3 regions of the Vibrio sp. BS-M-Sm-2 genome follow, and region 3 is predicted to be linked to each of the others. Evidence: predicted binding sites of a transcription regulator. Region 3 holds the regulator's gene; each other region holds the start of a gene.

Region 1 (4,717 bases), 180 kb from region 3:
GAACAGATCGTCACCAACGATTTGAAGCTTGTCGCCTAGAAGTTCAGTTTGGTGCTTGAAACCATCCCAATCTGACTCGTCAAGACCGTCTTCGATAGAAACGATTGGGAAGTTGTTCGCTAGCTCAGCTAGGTAGTGGTTGAACTCTTCAGAAGTGAAAGTTTTACCTTCGCCCTTCATGTTGTAGATGCCAGCTTCTTTGTCGAAGAACTCAGATGCTGCACAGTCCATAGCAAGAGTAACGTCTTTACCTAGTTCGTAACCAGCAGCTGCAACAGCTTCTGCGATAACTTCTAGAGCTTCAGCGTTAGACTTAAGGTTAGGAGCGAAACCACCTTCATCACCAACTGCAGTGCTGTAGCCTTTAGACTTAAGAACTTTAGCTAGGTTGTGGAATACTTCAGCGCCGATACGTAGACCTTCTTTAAGAGTCTTAGCGCCAACTGGTTGGATCATGAACTCTTGGATGTCAACGTTGTTATCTGCGTGCTCACCACCGTTGATGATGTTCATCATTGGTAGAGGCATAGAGAACTGACCAGCAGTACCGTTTAGCTCAGCGATGTGCTCGTATAGAGGCATGCCTTTCGCAGCAGCAGCAGCTTTTGCGTTAGCTAGAGATACAGCTAGGATAGCGTTCGCGCCGAACTTAGACTTGTTATCAGTACCATCTAGGTCAAGCATGATTTGGTCAACGTCAGCTTGTGCTTTAGCGTCAGTACCAACTAGAGCTTCAGCGATTGGGCCGTTTACAGCTTCAATAGCTTTAAGAACACCTTTACCTAGGAAACGTGATTTGTCGCCGTCACGTAGCTCAAGAGCTTCGCGAGAACCAGTAGATGCGCCAGATGGAGCAGCAGCCATACCTACGAAACCGCCTTCTAGGTGTACTTCAGCTTCTACAGTTGGGTTACCACGTGAATCGATGATTTCACGACCTAGAACTTTAACGATCTTAGACATTGAATGTTTCCTTCTCGTTGAATATATAAATGTCAAATTTAAAGGTAGCAGCACAACTTACGCAGCTACCTGTATTCCTTTTACTTCTCTAACTCGCCGCGCTGGAACTCGCCAGCCGCTTTAACGAAACCTGCAAACAATGGGTGACCATCGCGAGGTGTTGAAGTGAACTCTGGGTGGAATTGAGCAGCAACGAACCATGGGTGGTTCGGGTTCTCAATAACTTCAACCAGTTTCTTGTCCGCAGATAGACCCGATACTTTTAGGCCCGCTTTTTCGATTTGTGGACGAAGATTGTTGTTCACTTCGTAACGGTGACGGTGACGTTCATGGATCGTCGCGCTACCGTATAATTCGTAAGCTTTCGTCCCTTTCGCTAGGTGACAAAGCTGAGAACCAAGACGCATTGTGCCGCCAAGGTCAGATGTTTCTGTACGCTCTTCAACTTTACCTTCGCCATCAGTCCACTCAGTGATAAGACCAACAACTGGGTACTTAGTTTCAGTACAGAATTCAGAAGAGTGTGCCCCTTCCATTTTCGCAACGTTACGAGCGTACTCGATAAGTGCTACTTGCATACCTAGACAGATACCTAAGTACGGTACTTTGTTTTCACGAGCGTATTGAGCAGCAAGAATCTTACCTTCAACACCACGGTCACCAAAGCCACCAGGAACTAGGATTGCATCTAGGCCTTCTAAAACTTCTACGCCACGAGACTCAACGTCTTGTGAATCTACGTATTTAATATTAACGCTTAGGCGGTTTTTCAAGCCTGCGTGTTTTAGTGCTTCATTTACTGATTTGTATGCATCTGGTAGTTCAATGTACTTACCAACCATACCAATCGTCACTTCACCCGTTGGGTTAGCTTCTTCGTAAATTACTTGTTCCCATTCAGACAGGTCTGCTTCTGGAGCTGTAATGCCGAAACGCTTACATACAAGTTCATCAGTGCCTTGAGCTTTAATAAGCTGAGGGATCTTGTAGATAGAGTCAACATCGCGCATAGAAATAACTGCATTTTCTTGCACATTACAGAACAGAGCAATTTTCTTACGCTCGTTCGAAGGAATGTTGCGGTCTGAACGACAAACTAGGATGTCTGGCTGAATACCAATAGACAGCAACTCTTTTACAGAGTGTTGCGTTGGCTTAGTTTTCACTTCGCCCGCAGCTGCTAGGTATGGCACTAGAGTAAGGTGCATGAACATTGCGCGTTCACGGCCTAGTTCTACTGCTAGCTGACGAATCGCTTCCATGAATGGTAGAGATTCGATATCACCAACCGTACCACCAACTTCAACGATCGCGATATCGTGGCCAGCTGCGCCAGAAATTACACGCTCTTTGATAGAGTTAGTGATGTGTGGGATAACCTGAATAGTTGCACCTAGGTAATCACCGCGACGCTCTTTCGCGAGTACGTCTGAGTAAACACGACCTGCAGTGAAGTTGTTACGCTTAGTCATCTTGGTGCGAATGAATCGCTCATAGTGACCAAGGTCAAGGTCAGTTTCAGCGCCATCTTCCGTAACGAACACTTCACCGTGCTGAGTCGGGCTCATAGTGCCTGGATCAACGTTGATGTAAGGGTCAAGCTTCATCATAGTCACTTTAAGACCACGAGCTTCTAAAATAGCCGCAAGAGATGCTGCAGCAATACCTTTACCTAGAGAGGATACAACCCCGCCAGTAACAAAAATGTAATTTGTCGTCATGTTTAACCTGAAATTGGTTGAATGAGGGAAATGGACTACTTCTGGACGGGATGAAAATATACCAGAAGCCCCTTATCGCCACAACGTGAAATCTATCACACTGCTATTTTTTATTTTTTGCTTCAAATCAATTCATGATAAAAGCTTTGGTTATCTTTTCTCCGCCACCTTGACTTCATCCCACATGGAATCAAGCTGTTGTAGTGAAAAATCGGTCAAAATTTTATCCTGCTGACGAACTTTTTGTTCCACCCCTTTAAAGCGACGTGAAAACTTCAGATTGGCTTTATTGAGCGTCGTTTCTGGATTTTTGCCTAAATGTCGCACCAAATTGACCGTCGCAAACAGCAAGTCACCTAACTCTTCTTCAACCAAATCTTCATTAGGCGTCACTTGAAGAGCTTCCTCTAGCACCTCATCGACTTCCTCTAAAACCTTGTTAGCCACTGGGCCAATAGAGTCCCAATCGAAGCCATACTTCGCTACCTGTTTTTGAATCTTTGTAGCACGTGAAAGCGCAGGTAGAGAGTTTGGTATTGAGTCTAGAATACTTTCTGGAGTTTTGCCTGCTTGCGCTTTTTCTTTGGCTTTTTCGGCTTCCCAATTGGCATTAATCTCTTCATCGCTCGCAAACTCGGTATCAGAGAACACATGCGGATGGCGGCGCGTTAGCTTCTCATTGATGCCATCAACCACATCAGAAAACTCAAATAGCCCCTGCTCTTTCGCTAGCTGGCTGTAGAAAATCACCTGAAACAACAGATCACCTAACTCTTCTTGTAGGTTTGGCCAATCTTTATTATGAATAGCATCCACCACCTCGTAGGTTTCTTCGATAGTATGCGGAACAATGGTTTCAAAATTTTGTTTCAAATCCCAAGGACAGCCACCTTCTGGATCGCGCAGCTTAGTCATAATCTGTTCAAGTTGTTCAATCGGGTGATTCATCTTTTCTTCCTATTCACTGTCTTTGATTTTTAAATTTAAAACTTCTGTTAAAACTAAAAAAGGTGAGCAGCCAAAACCACTCACCTTTCTATTTTTCTTGTTAAACCAACGCGTCATTCAATGCATTGTTCGGTTTTTACTAAGTAATTGGTTCTTCTAACAAGGCAACAAACTTACGAGACTTCTGAGCATAGCTTGCCTATGTGATGAAGCGAGTATAGTGCAGTTAACACGGTTAGAAAGCCAAGTACGACGTAAAAGCTAGCCTAGTCTTTTGACGCTCATTACATCTTTGATCTGCTCGACACGACTTGTCACTCGACTCAGAATCTCAATATTGGTCACTTCCAAATCGAAATCCATTACCGATAGCTGACGCTTGTAATCGATGCGGCTCTTCATTGTTGTCACGCTGATCTTCTCGTTCGAGAACAGTGAGGTGATGTCTTTCAACAAGCCATTACGCTCTAGCGCTTCAACGCGCAGAGTTAGGATGTAAGAACCGACGAAGCCATTGCCCCAGACAGTATCAATAATACGTTCTGGCGCATGCAGGCTTAGCTCACTCAACTGTTCACAGTCAGCACGGTGTACTGAGATACCACGACCTTGCGTAATGTAACCTTTAATAACATCGCCTGGGATTGGCTGACAGCAACGCGCTAGGTGCGTCATTAAGTTATCAACGCCCTCAACCACTACCGCGTCTTTCTTAGGACGACTCTGCTGTGCTGGCTTGTTTTCCGACTCAAGCAGTTTCTCTAGCGCTTTCTTGTCTTCTTCTTCCGCCGTCGGCTTATTCACCAACGCATTGATGTGATTAACCACTTGGTTAATGCGCAAGTCACCACTGCCAATACCAGCATAGAGTTCATCTGGCGTGTTGACGTTAAAGCGTCTTAGCGCGTATTGGTCTGCATCTTTTAGGGTTGCACCGACTTTCGCTAGTTCAACCTCAAGGATGTCTCGACCCGCTTCGAGGTTCTTCTCTCGGCTTTGCGCACGGAACCAAGCATTGATCTTCGCACGAGCCCGGCTTGAATGAACGAACCCTGTAGTTGGATTTAACCAGTCACGTGATGGGT
Region 2 (4,717 bases), 800 kb from region 3:
TCTCCACCGGATGATGCGTTTGTAGTGCAGATAGCACCAAGTCAGCCGCTGAAATCGAGTTCACTAATGAGTGATAAAGAGGATCTGTTACACGATTACGAATTGGGCTTAGAAGCCGGTTACCGATTTGTAGAAACCTACACATCAACGGAAAACGCTCGCAATTCACACATTCCACAGTTAGCAACCATTACTGCTGGCAAGTAATTCTTGAAGTTGATGAGTTAGCATGCTGTTAGCTCTCATATCGTTAGTGATTCAGTGTTCTGAAATGAAAAAGGGTTATTGAACTTGGTTCAATAACCCTTTTTTGCCTTTGAAATTATGCTAATCGCTTCGTCTTACGGTCAAACATTAAGTGACAGGCAAGATTCTCATACAGTTGGTTGATCCCGCCACATCCATAATGTCGCCTTGAGTGATGATCACCAGGTCACCAAACTTCAGGTATCCTTTCTCTTTTAGGCAAGTGAGGGTTGATAGCGCAATATCAAAGCTGTCTTCGGCTTCTGTCTCAAAGTAGATAGGTGTCACACCTCGGTACAAGGTGCAGCGATTAAGTGTTCCTTCGTTACGAGACAGCGCATAGATAGGCATGTCAGCACTTAAGCGAGACATCATCAATGCAGTACGGCCAGACTCGGTGAGAGTGACTACTCCTTTAATACCTTCCATATGGTTTGCTGAGTAGATGGTCGCCATAGAAACAGTTTCTTCTGCGGTAACGAAGGTGCGGTCAATACGGTAATTAGATTGGTTAACCCCCGCCATCTTTTCAGCACCAATACAGACTTCTGCCATTGATTTTACGGTTTCGACTGGGTAATCACCCGCAGCGGTTTCACCTGAAAGCATCACCGCGTCGGTGCCATCGAGTACCGCATTGGCAACGTCCATGACTTCGGCACGGGTTGGCATTGGCGCAGAAATCATTGATTCCATCATTTGAGTCGCGGTGATCACCGTTCGGTTAAGCGCTCTAGCACGGCGTATAAGCTGTTTTTGTACACCGACCAACTCTGGGTCTCCAATTTCTACTCCGAGGTCACCACGAGCCACCATGACCACATCTGAGGCCATTATGATGTCATCCATATTCTCAACAGTGGCGACTGTCTCTGCTCGTTCCACTTTTGCGACGAGGTGAGCTTCTAAGCCAGCTTCTCGTGCAAGCTGACGAGCGTAGTGCATGTCTTCGCCATTGCGAGGGAAAGATACGGCGAGGTAATCCACTTTGATTTGTGCTGCGGTGACGATGTCGCGCTTGTCTTTTTCTGTTAGCGCTTCTGCTGAAAGGCCACCGCCTTTTTTATTGATGCCTTTGTTATTTGAGAGTGGGCCACCAATGATAACTTCGGTGTGAACACGGCAGCCTTCCACTTTGGTTACTTTCAGTTGAACACGACCATCGTCAAGCAACAGGATATCGCCGGAGGATACGTCGTTAGGCAGCTCTTTATAATCAAGGCCAACCGCTTGTTGGTTGCCTTCACCTAAACCTAAGCTACTGTCGAGAGTAAATAGATCACCGACAGCAAGTTGGATCTTACCTTCTTTGAATGTCGATACTCGAATCTTGGGACCCTGTAAGTCCCCGAGAATGGCGATTTGAGTGCCGAGTCTTTTGGCTATCGCTCGGACATTTTCTGCACGTTGGATATGGTCTTCGCTGGTGCCATGAGAGAAGTTCATACGGACGATATTGGCACCGGCTTTGATGATCTCTTCAAGCACGTTACCTTTATCAGTAGAAGGGCCTAGCGTTGTGACGATTTTCGTTTTTCTTAATTCGGCTGTCATGAATACTCCTAGAGTGAGGCCAAGTAATCTTTTAAAAGACTGAATTAAGTATATGCATTAATTGATAATTTATTGGGAGCTAGGGGGATATTTCTTGATTTGCCTCTAATTATTGAATTCAGGGCTCAAACGCGATGTTTTATTCCGAAAATTAAGTCGTAAATTATCGATGTGGGTGTTAATTTTCCTCGAACTATTTGACTCGATACACAAAGATTCATGTATATACGTGATACTGGTCACGGCGATATACCAAGTGACTTCACAATTACTTCGCAAAGTAAAAAAATTACCTCGTTGATGATTTCTGGAGCGTAAAATGTACATGGCTCAACCGGGCCATATTGATCATATCAAACAGGTCAATGCTGGTCGTGTATATAAACTAATTGACCTTAAAGGTCCTATTTCTCGTATCGATTTGTCCAAGCAAAGTGAGTTGGCTCCGGCGAGTATTACTAAAATTACCCGTGAACTCATTGAAGCTCACCTGATTCACGAAACGACGGTTCAAGAAGCCACGACTCGTGGGCGTCCTGCTGTCGGTCTGCAAACCAATAACGAAGGTTGGCAGTTTCTGTCGATGCGTCTTGGTCGCGGATACTTGACGATCGCGCTCCATGAATTGGGCGGTGACGTGCTTATCGATACCAAAATTGATATCCATGAACGCGATCAAGATGATGTGCTTGCGCGTCTTCTCCATGAAATCGATGAGTTCTTCCAAACCTATGCTGAGCAACTCGACAGGGTGACGAGTATCGCTATCACACTGCCAGGTCTGGTGAATTCAGAGCAAGGTATTGTGCTGCAGATGCCGCACTACAACGTTGAAAACTTGGCGTTGGGGCCGGAGATCTACAAAGAAACCGGCCTACCAGTTTTTATTGCCAATGATACCCGAGCCTGGGCATTAGCAGAGAAGTTGTTTGGTAACTCACAAGATAACGATAACTCTGTTCTTATCTCGATTCACCACGGTTTAGGTGCCGGGATCATTCTTGATGGTCGCGTTCTGCAAGGGCGTCACGGTAACATCGGTGAGTTGGGGCATATCCAGATCGATAAGGAAGGCAAGCTTTGTCACTGTGGTAATCGAGGCTGTTTAGAAACGGTGGCGAGTTCTCAGGCAATCCGAGAGCAAGTCAAAGAGCGATTAGCCAATGGTGAAGAATCAACGCTAACGGTGTTTGAAGACGTCACTATTGAACAGATCTGCGCTGCCGCTGCTGATGGGGATCCGCTAGCTGTCGAAGTGATTGAACAGTTAGGTCGTTATCTAGGCTCTGCGATTGCGATTGTGATTAACCTATTCAACCCAGAGAAAATCTTGGTGGGTGGTGTTATCAATCAGGCGAAGAGCGTGTTATACCCGGCGATTCAAAAGTGCATCGAAGAGCAGAGTCTATCGGTTTACTATAAAGACTTAGAGCTGGTGGAATCTCGTTTTTATAAGCAGGCAACCATGCCAGGTGCTGCGCTCATCAAGCAGGCCTTATACGATGGCCAACTGTTAATGAAAGTTATTGAAGGTTAACCCCTTTTCTCGTCTTGTAGCCTTACCCTGAACCTTTCCATGTACTTAAGCTTTGTATAACATCATTTGTTGTACTTAGTTTAAGCATTCTGTGCATTGGCGCTTTGCTTTAACCTATTGAAGTAGGCTATTGTAGCCACAGTTATTATTTGTCACTAAGGTGTTGTATGTCTGGCGTTTTAAATTCGGTTGATCAGAGAACCAAACTGGTCGGTGAAAATCGTCTGGAGCTCTTGTTATTCAGCTTAAACAGTCGTCAACTATTTGCGATTAACGTATTTAAAGTGAAAGAAGTCCTAAAAGTGCCAGTGCTCACTCGCTTACCTGGCTCTCACCATCATATTACGGGTGTGGCTTCTTTACGTGGTGAATCGGTGCCTGTTATTGATTTGCGAAGTGCCATTGGCTTTCCGCCATCTCGTGCGGAATCTCAAGAGAGCAACCTAATTATTACGGAATACAACCGAACCGTACAAGGTTTCTTGGTTGGACAAGTTCGTAATATCGTGAACACGACATGGACAGAAATTCAACCGCCGCCAAAGACAACAGGCCGTGCAAACTACCTAACCGCTATCACGCATATTCAAGAAGAAGAGCAGCACAAGATTGTTGAGATCATCGATGTTGAGAAAGTGTTGGCTGAGATCATTGATTACGATGTCTCGATCTCTGAAGGCGTTTTAGACGAACAATTAGCTCAGGAGATGATAGGACGTAATGTGCTTATCGTTGATGACTCTTCAACAGCGCGTAACCAAATCAAAGGTACCTTGTCGCAGTTGGGTTTGAACATTATTGAGTGTTGTGATGGCTTAGAAGCACTGACCTTACTTAAGGGCTGGTGTGATGAAGGCAAAGACATCAATCAAGAAATATTGTTGATGATCACCGATGCTGAAATGCCTGAAATGGACGGCTATAAGCTGACACACGAAGTACGTACTGACCCTAGAATGCATGACCTGTTTATTACGCTAAATACTTCATTAAGTGGAAGTTTTAATGAAGCTATGGTTGAGAAAGTAGGGTGTAACCGCTTTATTTCCAAGTTCCAGCCGGATCTCTTGGTTGAAGTGACTCAAGAGCGAATGCGTCAGATTTTATAATTAATGCTGTAGTACGGTTTGTTTTGAGTGACCTTATAGAAAACGTTTGCTAATATTCACGCAGCATATTTTTCTTAACGAAATATGCTCAACTACTAGCGTAACTTTTCACACACAATCTAAGGTAGTTCCTCTTAATGATATGGTTAACGTCTAAAGTTGTCATGACTTTGAGCTTATTACTGTATAGGGAATTTAAGAAAAGACGTACGGAAGCTGAAGTTGAGTCATAACTCAACAATTGGAATCGAAGGGAAGCGGATGCTTCCCT
Region 3 (4,717 bases):
TTGAGTTAGCTAACGACACACGCTTTGGTTTGTCTGCTGGCTTAGTATCTACAGACGATTCTGAATGGGAATACTTCGTAGACCATATCCGCGCGGGTATTGTTAACCGTAATCGCCAACTCACAGGCGCAAGTGGTGATGCACCATTTGGTGGCCCGGGTGCTTCTGGCAACCTACGTCCAAGTGCTTACTATGCGGCGGACTATTGTGCTTACCCAATGGCTTCAATGGAAGGTGGTGAAACTCAACTGCCAGCTACGTTTAGCCCGGGCATTGAGCTTTAGTTTCTAAACAATAGATTGATGAGTCATAGGTTTATAAGCTAAAGACTTTTTGACTTAGGCTTATGAGTACTAGGCTCATTCGTTAAGTTTGAAATAAGGAAGTGGTGTTATCGCTTCCTTTTCCATCACGTCCGACACCTAGATTGGGCGGTAGATAATAATAGAACAAATATGTCACAGGCTGATGGCTGCTGACTCTGTGTCCAGCCTCTCCCTTTCTAATCCAAATTACTAGCTTGCTAGAACCTCTGACAAGGAGTCACCATGACGCCCGATCTACTCTTTAAATCACTATGGGACGATTACATTCACAGGCTGTGTCCATCGGCTGAGAAAGTGCATCACTTGCTGAAAGAAGATGAAGCGCTGATCAACGACCATATTGCACTGCGTACTTTTAATGTTGCCCCTCTCGGTATTGAAACACTAGCTAAACCTTTCCTTGAACTGGGTTACAAGGCGTGTGGAGACTACCTGTTTGAGAGCAAGAAGCTAGTCGCGAAGCATTACGAACACCCAGACCCAAAACAACCAAAAGTGTTCATCAGTGAGTTGAAGGTAGAAGAGTGCTCAAGTGAGCTACAACAGATCGTTGCTAAGTTAGTTGAGCAAGTCGATGCTAGCAAGCTGCAAGGTCATGAATTCTTGTTTGGCGGTCGCCAATGGGATTTGAGCTTCGCTGATTTCCAAGTACTAGCAAAAGAGAGCGAATACGCCTCTTGGTTAGCGGCTCACGGTTACGGTGCTAACCACTTCACGGTAAGTGTCAATCAACTGAACAAGTTCGATGAAGTACAAGCAGTGAATGATTACCTGAATGATGCTGGCTTTACGATTAACGCATCAGGCGGTGAGGTGAAAGGCTCTCCAGAGGTATTATTAGAGCAATCATCCACCATGGCAGACAAAGTCCCAGTGGCATTTATTGAAGGCAATGAGATGATTCCTGGTGGCTTCTATGAGTTTGCTAAGCGTTATGCAATGGCGAATGGTGAGCTTTATACCGGTTTTGTCGCTGCATCGGCGGATAAGATCTTCGAAAGCACCAACGGTTAAAGAAAGATACGAGCACGGGCTTTGCCCTAGAGATGCGGGTACGCTTCGCTTCGAGAGTGTTTGTGTTTGGAAGTTGTAAGTGTCCCATTCGCATCTGCTCTCTAGATCTTTAGAAAACAAAAAAGCCACCAAATTCGCATTTGGTGGCTTTCAAATTTTTGGCTCAGTTAATCGAGATTAACGAGTACCGTATACCACGATAGTTTTACCGTGTGCAGAAATTAGGTTCTGCTCTTCAAGCATCTTCAAGATACGACCAACTGTCTCACGAGAACAACCAACGATCTGGCCAATCTCTTGACGAGTGATCTTGATTTGCATGCCGTCAGGGTGAGTCATTGCATCTGGCTGTTTCGCTAGGTTTAGTAGCGTTTGAGCGATACGACCTGTTACGTCAAGGAACGCTAAGTCACCAACCTTTTGGCTAGTTACTTGTAGACGGTTTGCCATTTGCGCTGAAAGGCGCATTAGGATATCTGGGTTCACTTGGATAAGTTGACGGAATTTCTTGAAAGAAATCTCAGCTACTTCACAAGGAGATTTAGCACGAACCCAAGCAGTACGCTCTTGGTCTTCTTCGAACAAGCCAAGCTCACCGATGAAGTCGCCTTGGTTTAGGTAAGAAAGAATCATTTCCTTACCTTCTTCGTCTTTGATAAGAACTGCCACAGAACCTTTAACGATGTAGTACAAGGTTTCTGCCTTTTCACCAGCATGAATCAAAGTACTTTTTGAAGGGTACTTATGAATATGACAGTGTGAAAGGAACCACTCTAATGTTGGATCGGTTTGAGGTTTACCTAGAACCATAATATCTCACTTCCTCTGCAGGGTATGCTTGCTGCTTTCCGTATTTTAGCTAAGCCTGGATTGACTTGTAGGATAAGAGCACTCGTTGAGTGCTGCAAGCTATCTTGTGTTTCGTTTAAGAATAGTATCCTTTTTCAGGTACTATTTCTTGATTTTAATCGTGACCAAGCTACGATTTTTTACGCAAAATTGTGCACATGATCACGGTATGAAAAGTAATCAACCAGAACGCCGTTTTGTTAACCTATTTTTCCAGTTTCGATGAGCTGTTGTAGGATTGGCCTCACAATGAGTTCCATAGCAAAACTCATCTTGCCTCCTGGCACCACTAGCGTGTTATGACGAGACATAAACGAACCATCAATCATAGCCAGAAGGTAGGGGAAATCGACGTTTTTGATGCCACGCAAACGTATAACAACGAAGCTTTCGTCTAAACTTGGAATCCCTTTGGCGTTAAGTGGGTTCGATGTATCTACGGTTGGAACACGCTGAAAGTTGATGTGAGTACGCGAAAATTGCGGGGTAATGTAGTTAAGGTAATCATCCATTGAACGAACAATGGAGTCCATTACTGCTTCGCGTGAGTGGCCACGATCGCGGGTATCACGAACGAATTTTTGGATCCATTCTAGGTTTACAATTGGCACCATGCCGATCAGCAAATCGACGTGTTGAGAAACGTTAATGTCACCATCAACCACACCGCCGTGCAGGCCTTCGTAAAACATCACGTCGGAATTTTCAGGGATCTCTTGCCATGGTGTAAAGGTGCCCGGCATTTGATTGTAAGGCACGGCTTCATCGAAGGTGTGTAGGTAGCTACGTACCTTACCTGTACCTTCGTTACCGTATTTACGGAAGAATTCTTCTAGCGCACCAAAGTCGTTGGCTTGTGGACCAAAGTAGCTGATGTGCTTACCTTGTTCGCGCGCTTTTCGGATCTCGACATCCATTTCTGGTCGAGTGAAGCGATGGAAACTATCCCCTTCAACCCAAGCAGCCTTCACGTCCATCATATTGAACATTTTGCGGAAGGCTTCTGAGGTAGTGGTGGTGCCGGCTCCAGATGAACCCGTCACCGCAATAATTGGATGTTTAGCGGACATGACAACCCTTGTCGTTTGAGTAACTTACTTGTTAGCAATCGTTTTCCACTATAACACGGCTCCTTTCTAAGCGCAGCCTAGAAGCGTTTTGTCACCTGGATATCAACGGTCTCGTGCAGTTCGGAAAACACGATGCTCACGTCACCAGAAGCTAATTGATGTTTCACCTGATCAATCTTGTTTTGCAGTGAGATCTCAACGTCGCCATAGTCTGTGCCTTCACGCAGCACGAATTCTCTAATGAGGTTTTCTAGTGTCTCTGGCGCGATGTCTTGCCATGGGATGATCATAAATACTTCTCTCTTTTATGTTCATTGATATGTTGATGAGTGTGTTTAGTGGTGTTTTTAGTACAACCCCAGTTTGGGGCTGCGCTATCTTATCAAGGTTTCGCGTTTATATTTAGCAAGGCTTCGTCGTTATACTGAACCTTGGATACTTTCATAATACGCAGGTAAGGCTTCTTCTAACCAGAATCGTGGTTTGAGTGTGCTACCTGTGATGAACCCAACATGGCCGCCTTTCTGAAACAAGCGATAATCGATGTTATCCGGCAGAACGAACTTAGGAATCACATCATCGGTCATGAAAGGATCGTCTTTAGCATGGATGATCTGAGTCGGTAGCTTTATCTTATTGAGCTTAGGAAGAGCTGAGCACTGTGCGTAGTAGTCTTGCGCGTTTTTGAATCCGTGCAGGGGCGCAGTAACCCGTTCATCAAACTCATACAGCTTGTCGATCTTCTTGATGGATTCAGCCGTGATGCCGAGTTTCTCTTGTAACAGCTTCACCTTTTTCAAGGCATTCGATTTGAGTGAGTTAAGCAGGTACTTCTTATAGAACTTCGAGAAGCCGCGCTCTATGCGACTTGAACAACAGGCCAAATCAAAAGGTGCAGAGACTATCGTTGCTGCGGACAACAGTGGGTCATCTGCGTATTCCGCCAAATAGTTCGCCAACATGTTTCCGCCCAAGGAGATGCCAACCGCCACCTTTGGGTTATTCGGAAACTGAGCGTGCAGGTGTCTTAGGAAAAAGCGCGCATCTTCGACCTCACCTGAATGGTAAGCGCGAGCCAGGCGATTGGGTTTTCCGCTGCAGCCTCTGAAGTGCATCATTACCGATAACCAACCATCTTTAGCAAATGCATTCATCAGTCCATTGGCGTATGGGCTCTCAAAGCTTCCCTCTAAGCCATGGAATAGAACGAATATCGGCTTGTTACTTCGAGCATCATTGCTTGGGTTGTCACCGTCTGGTGATTCGCTCCAAGCAAGATCAAGAAAGTCACCATCGGGAGTTTCTAAGGTTTGCCAGTGAGGATGAAACAGCGCCTGTTTTCTAATAAACCGTGGCACTAAGGTTTGTAAGTGCGGATTAGAGAGACCAGCGGCTGCGGTAAATATTGTCATAAAAACGATCCATGCTTCTTTTATGGGCTTTGATAACGTGTTGAGC

Evidence for each region. Region 3 encodes CRP, which controls carbon source genes, mostly activating them, when cyclic AMP is high. Its sites were predicted from a motif close to TGTGANNNNNNTCACA; they were not measured.
Region 1: the regulator CRP is predicted to act here: its motif matches at 2,769-2,784, upstream of AB8613_RS11220 (CTP synthase).
Region 2: the regulator CRP is predicted to act here: its motif matches at 2,029-2,044, upstream of AB8613_RS14035 (ROK family protein).

What each region holds. Positions count from the first base shown of each region.
Region 1 covers NZ_CP167894.1:2,421,797-2,426,513, reverse strand. The annotation lists gene eno (phosphopyruvate hydratase) at 1-963, opposite strand, end outside; gene AB8613_RS11220 (CTP synthase) at 1,044-2,684, opposite strand; gene mazG (nucleoside triphosphate pyrophosphohydrolase) at 2,835-3,632, opposite strand; gene relA (GTP diphosphokinase) at 3,894-4,717, opposite strand, start outside.
Region 2 covers NZ_CP167894.1:3,040,292-3,045,008, forward strand. The annotation lists gene AB8613_RS14025 (patatin family protein) at 1-207, shown strand, start outside; gene pyk (pyruvate kinase) at 355-1,800, opposite strand; gene AB8613_RS14035 (ROK family protein) at 2,120-3,337, shown strand; gene AB8613_RS14040 (chemotaxis protein CheV) at 3,505-4,446, shown strand.
Region 3 covers NZ_CP167894.1:2,238,247-2,242,963, forward strand. The annotation lists gene astD (succinylglutamate-semialdehyde dehydrogenase) at 1-284, shown strand, start outside; gene AB8613_RS10145 (DUF1338 domain-containing protein) at 549-1,340, shown strand; gene crp (cAMP-activated global transcriptional regulator CRP) at 1,518-2,150, opposite strand; gene AB8613_RS10155 (phosphoribulokinase) at 2,390-3,259, opposite strand; gene AB8613_RS10160 (YheU family protein) at 3,337-3,549, opposite strand; gene AB8613_RS10165 (hydrolase) at 3,679-4,671, opposite strand.